2 regions of the Bombilactobacillus sp. ESL1097 genome follow, and region 2 is predicted to be linked to the other one. Evidence: a T-box and tRNA genes for the amino acid it is inferred to sense, from the RefSeq annotation. Region 2 holds a T-box; the other holds one or more tRNA genes.

Region 1 (3,195 bases), 150 kb from region 2:
CAACTTTGAGCACATCTCGGCCTAAAACTCGACCATCCTGCTTGATTCGTTCTTCTAGTTCACGCATTGTGGTGCCTCCCTAAGCTTTACTTTAAGATTACCATTATCACTGCATTAGTGAAATACTTTAATTTATTTGGTATCATATTCATCTAAATTATAAGTCTGAATAATTTTGATTAGTTTTTTAGCATAATCTGGATCTGTAGCATAACCATCTTTTTGCAAACTTTGTGCCGCCTCGACATAGTTGTCAGCCGCTAGTACGTGCTGGTATTGCTGCTTATTCCAAGTAGTACCGTTTGCCAACAATGCATCATGATCGGCAATGGATGCTTCAAAATTAGTATAAACCTTAAAACGGGCGGTCACCGTGACCCACTGTCCATTTTGGTACTCTTGAGTTTGCAATTCTTGCGACTCCTGGGGATTGTCATCTTTCACGCCAAACAAATTATGATAATCACTAGCCAAACTACTTTGCCCCCAATTACTTTCCAAAATAGCTTGGGCCAACGTCACACTTGGTAATACATGATACTGTTGCCCGTATTTCACAGCCGCTGGTGCTAACTTTTTAATAAATTGCTGTTTTTGCCGAAATTGATTCTGTACTTGAATATTCGGCTGCGAGTTCACAACTTCTTGTCGCCAATGATTAATCATTATGACCGCTAAAACAAATCCACAACCTAAGATTAAAATTGCCACCAAGCCATTCGCAAAATTATTTTGCTGAGTTGCCCGGCTACGCCTTTTTGCCAAATTTTTCACCGATATCTTTCTCATAATTATGATAACATGCACCCAAGATTTATGTAAAAAAAAACCAGCCCGTGGGCTGGTCAGCACTAAGAGTTTAAGCTTAGTCTTTGTTAACGTTAACTGCTTGTGGTCCACGATCACTTTCTTCGATATCGAAAGTAACTGATTGACCTTCTTCAAGAGTCTTATAGCCTTCACCGTTGATAGCGGAGAAATGTACGAATACATCACTACCATCTTCGCGAGTAATAAAACCATAACCTTTTTCAGCGTTAAACCATTTTACTGTTCCATGTTCCATGTGAACATCCTCCTCAAAACACTTTTTGCATTTCTTTGTGGCCGATATGGAAGTTAGTTACACATGAACCATCGAACCATAACCATTCAAAAACACGTCTTTATATTAACATGCTCACAAAAGATAATCAATCAAGTTTTGCTAAATTTATTAAATTTATTTTAATATGGAAAGCACACTTTAAACAGCTCTTTGCGCTCCTAGAGCCTAACAAGAACCACTTCTTCACATTAAGAAACCAGCAATCAAAAAATTAAAAAATCTAGTAAAGTGAATAATATTCTTATCCAAATTGTCGTAGTGCCACTTGTTTAAATATTCGCCAAAAATTAAGTATTAAGCGATTTTTGTTCAATCATTTTCATATATGACAACAAAAAAAGTAGCCGTAGCTACTTTAATTAAGATGCGGGTAAGAAGACTCGAACTTCCACGGAGATAATTCTCCACAAGATCCTTAGTCTTGCGCGTCTGCCAATTCCGCCATGCCCGCAAAAACAATACTCATTCATCATAATATGAATGGGCAAATTTTGCAAGCAACTGCGGCAAAAATAAATTAGCATCAATTAACACAAATCTTTTATTTTTATGAGGCAACTGGCATCTAACTCCAATTGGGAGCTGGAACAAAAAATTTTAACCTAAGCGCTGTAAACACTTAGCAATCTCAGCCGTTGCTTGGTCTTGATCTTGTTCAGACTGCTGAAATTGATCCAAGTCCACCGTACGATTATCTTTCATACTATCAATCATTTGCTGGCAAGCTTGAACATAAGCTTGATAGGCTTGAACTAAATTCATATGAATGCCCATAAAACGTGCTGGAGCTCTTAAATCGGCTAATTGTTGGGTTAATTGAGCATATTCATCAGTCCCATGCTGAAAATCACCCTGAATTGCCAAGTAATGAGCGGATTGCATTTGCTCTAATTCGTTTTTTTGCAAAGCCGTTTTAATTTCTTGAAACTTAGGATTCAACTCTTCTTGAATTTCCTGCGTCCGTTGTAAAACATCATTTAATATTTGTGCGTACTTGATTGCCCGCTGTTGTGCTTTATTAACCATGTCTTTGCCTCCTTAAAATTGATCAAAAACTGTATACGGCAACTGCCGCTTATGAGCAGTCTTCAAATACCAATTTTCAATCTTTTGGGCTGCTGATGCTGTGACTTCTTTGCCTTCCAAATAATCATCAATCTCTTGATACGTTACCCCCAAAGCAACTTCATCAGCTAAGCCTGGCCGACCATCCTCTAAATCAGCCGTCGGGGTTTTAGTATATAAATTGGCCGGGGCTTGCAAGTATTGCAATAATTGACGGCCTTGGCGCTTATTTAACCTAAATAAAGGCGTAACATCGGCGGCACCATCACCGTATTTAGTATAAAAACCCGTAATATTTTCCGCGGCGTGATCGGTTCCCACTACAACGCCCTTAGTTTCACCAGCAATCGCATACTGTACAATCATGCGTTGACGCGCTTTAATATTGCCTTTATTAAAATCACTAATGGTTAAGCCATTAGGTGTGATACTAGCCACGACTGCATCTACCGCTGGCTTAATATCCACCCGATAAGTCTTGTCCGGTTGAATAAAGTCTAAAGCCTGTAAAGCATCTGATTCATCAGCTTGTTGCCCATAAGGCAAACGAACGGCAATAAATTGGTAACTAGATTGGGGTTGTTCTGCTCGTAATTCACTAACAGCTAACTGGGCCAAGCGACCTGTTAAAGTCGAATCTTGACCACCAGAAATTCCTAACACTAATGTTTTTAATTGATTTTTTTGTAAAAAATGCTTTAAAAAGTCCACACTCCGCTGTACTTCTTGTTCGGGATCAATCTGGGGCGCAACTTTTTCAAAAGCAATAATTTCTTTTTGTAATGGACGCAATCTTAAAACCTCATTTCTCAAATACAATTACTTTAACACAGTTTGATAAATTTCACTGATTGTTTGAGCCAAACGTTCGTTAGAAAAATTGGCAGCACAATATTCATAATATTTCTGGCCCAAAGCGCGTAATTCATCTTTTTGCCACAAGTCATGAGCTTGAATTAACGCCTGTTTTAGGCTTTCAAAATCATTAATAGGGGTAATCCACCCCAGCCCCGGTTGAACGG
Region 2 (3,195 bases):
GGAAGCATCTAACGGTCCCATAAACATTTCGTAAAGACGTAACGTATCAGCACCATATTCATCGACAACATCATCAGGATTAATAACGTTGCCTTTGGACTTCGACATTTTTTCGTGATTATTACCCAAAATCATTCCTTGATTAAATAATTTTTGGAACGGTTCTGGTGTCGGTACAACACCTAAATCGTATAAGAACTTATGCCAAAATCTTGCATACAGTAAATGCAGCACAGCATGTTCGGCTCCACCGACGTATAAATCAACGGGCATCCACTGTTTTAATTTTTCATAATCAGCGATTGCTTCATCATTATGTGGATCTACATAACGCAAGAAATACCAAGAACTACCAGCCCATTGTGGCATTGTATTGGTTTCCCGCCGACCTTTGCGGCCATTTTTATCAACCACATTGACCCAGTCAGTCAAGTTAGCCAACGGACTTTCAATCGTACCTGAAGGTTTAATATCATGTTCTGCTGGCAAACGTAATGGTAATTCATCTTCAGGAACTAAACTCGTGGTTCCATCTTCCCAATGAATAATTGGAATGGGTTCACCCCAGTAACGTTGCCGTGAAAAGACCCAATCTCGCAAGCGGTAATTAACTTTCTTTTGGCCAACCTGATGATCTTCTAACCACGCCAAAACCTTATCAATTGCCTGCTGTTTATTTAAACCATTTAAAAACTCCGAATTAATATGTTCACCATCACCTGTATAAGCATGATCACTGACATCACCACCCGCAATGACTGCTTTAATTGGTAAGTCAAACATTTTAGCAAATTCGAAATCTCGGTCATCATGTGCTGGAACAGCCATGATAGCACCCGTCCCGTAGCTAGCCAAGACATAATCAGAGATCCAAATTGGTAACCGATCGCCATTAATCGGATTAATAGCGTAAGCGCCTGTGAAAGCACCTGTTTTTTCAGTATTTAAATCGGTCCGATCCAGATCACTCTTTTTAGCAGTTGTTTCCTGATATTGTTGAACTTGTGCTTTTTGTTGTGGGGTAGTAATTTGATCCACTAGTTCATGCTCTGGAGCCATGACTACATAAGTAGCGCCAAATAACGTATCTGGCCGTGTCGTAAAGACATTAAATGTTAAATCATGATCGGCAATCTCAAACTTAACTTCAGCACCGACTGACCGGCCAATCCAATTGCGCTGCATTTCCTTAATATTTTCGGGCCAATCGATTAAATCTAAATCATCCAATAAACGATCCGCATAAGCCGTAATTTTGAGCATCCATTGTCGCATTGGCTTACGGTAAACTGGAAAACCACCACGTTCAGTTTTGCCGTTGACAATCTCCTCATTAGCGACTACTGTACCTAAATCCGGACTCCAATTAACAGGAACTTTGGCTTCATAAGCTAACCCTCGTTTATACAATTGTTCAAAGATCCACTGTGTCCATTTATAATAATTGGGATCAGTAGTATTAATTTCGCGCTCCCAATCGTAAGAAAAACCTAGCGAATTAATCTGCCGCTTAAATGTATCAATATTTTGTTGCGTAAAATCAATGGGATTATGTCCAGTTTTCAGCGCATATTGTTCAGCGGGTAAGCCAAATGCATCCCACCCCATGGGATGTAAGACATTATAGCCTTGCATCCGCTTCATCCGGGCAATAATATCGGTCGCGGTATATCCTTCTGGATGCCCAACATGTAATCCTTTACCGGATGGATAAGGAAACATGTCTAACGCGTAAAAGTTTTTCTTATTTGGATCTTCTGTTGTTTTAAACGTCTTATGTTCGGCCCAATAGGCTTGCCATTTTTTTTCAATAACGTTGTGATTATAACCCATAATTACCCTCCTACAAAAAAAGTCCCATTGCTCTTGCAATAGGACGAAATTTACCCGCGGTACCACCTAAGTTTTATATATTAACTATATAACTCTCAAGTATTTAACGATACCCCGTGACTACTTACTATTAGTTCAGTAATCAAACTCCAAAGATGAGTTCATTAAAAAATATCTGTGAAATCACACTAACCTTCCACTCTCTGATAATCAATTTTTCAATTACTATTCCTTTGGTAAAAACTAATCTGACGCATATTATAAATAAAAATCACGCTAATTGCAACTAGTCTGACGAATTTTCAGTTGCAGCTTCCTGTGGCGAAACTTGAATTGAATTATCAGTAGCTTGGGTTGACTTAGTATTAGAAACTGCTTTAGCCTGCACAACTGGTGCTTTTTTAATAACAGCAGCTGGATCAGCATGATCTCCACTAGGAATTGTCCGTGAAAAATCAGTTTCATTTTTTGCATCCTTAGGCCGATTGCTTGGTTTAGTACTAGGAGCTTGCAATATTTCCTTGTTGGTATTAATTAATTCATTCAGGGAATTATTAACAATAACCGGTAAAGCCGGCGTTTGTGTTTCGCTAGTAGCTGAAGCATCAGCTGCTGGATTTTGAAATTTATTTCTCACAATTACCGGGGCTTGTTGATTTTGATAAGTATTCCTTGTAGAATTATGGTTCACATCATTTGTGACTAAACTAACATTATTGACTACAATGTCATTGACACTTGGTTTAGTAGCATCAACTGGTTGATCAAACCGCGTTAGATTATACTTTTCAATCAAACTGTTCAATTTATCGGCATATGATGTATCCGTGGCATAACGCCCCGTTAAAAAGCTAGTAGCATCTTTATAGGAACTAGTTTTACTACGCCAAGCTCCAGAATACATGCCATTATCGCGCAGTAAACGAACGTAGTCTTCTAAGGACTCACGATAGGAGGGATACTTGCGAAAATTAGCTTGAATACCGTACAAATTACCACTGCCATCATCTTCTTGCGTGGCCATATTAACCGCTGATCCTTGAAAACTGCCTTTAACGCCAAACAAGTTATAATTAGGTGCCTGGGCTAAAGTACTTGTTCCCCAACCGCTTTCTAAGAGTGCTTGGGCTAACATAACTGAAGCATAAAGATCATTATTATTGGCTAACTTTTGCGCCGATAAACCCAAATAATTTAAAAATGTTTGATCCCCATATCCGGACGATGTGACCACATTTTCTAAGTTATCAGCATCATTGACGTTAATTGTCACTTGATCAAAACTATCAGCATAACTTGTCACACTACTATGCTTTAAAGCATTTAATGCAGTTAAACAACTTAGGCAACTAATTGCAACTA

What was found. A T-box is a leader RNA that pairs with one kind of tRNA and senses whether it is charged. The one in region 2 lies ahead of leuS (leucine--tRNA ligase), so its partner is inferred to be a tRNA-Leu.
Region 1: it has a tRNA-Leu gene. The T-box ahead of leuS (leucine--tRNA ligase) is inferred to sense a tRNA for this amino acid. The anticodon was not compared.

The regions. Positions count from the first base shown of each region.
Region 1 covers NZ_JBYLUB010000002.1:442,118-445,312, reverse strand. The annotation lists gene AC3B6D_RS06115 (xanthine phosphoribosyltransferase) at 1-67, opposite strand, end outside; gene AC3B6D_RS06110 (glycoside hydrolase family 73 protein) at 133-774, opposite strand; gene AC3B6D_RS06105 (cold-shock protein) at 866-1,066, opposite strand; tRNA gene AC3B6D_RS06100 (tRNA-Leu) at 1,474-1,559, opposite strand; gene AC3B6D_RS06095 (hypothetical protein) at 1,706-2,134, opposite strand; gene nadE (NAD(+) synthase) at 2,147-2,965, opposite strand; gene AC3B6D_RS06085 (glycosyltransferase family 4 protein) at 2,993-3,195, opposite strand, start outside.
Region 2 covers NZ_JBYLUB010000002.1:595,902-599,096, reverse strand. The annotation lists gene leuS (leucine--tRNA ligase) at 1-1,833, opposite strand, end outside; T-box leader at 1,870-2,077, opposite strand; gene AC3B6D_RS06835 (glucosaminidase domain-containing protein) at 2,120-3,195, opposite strand, start outside.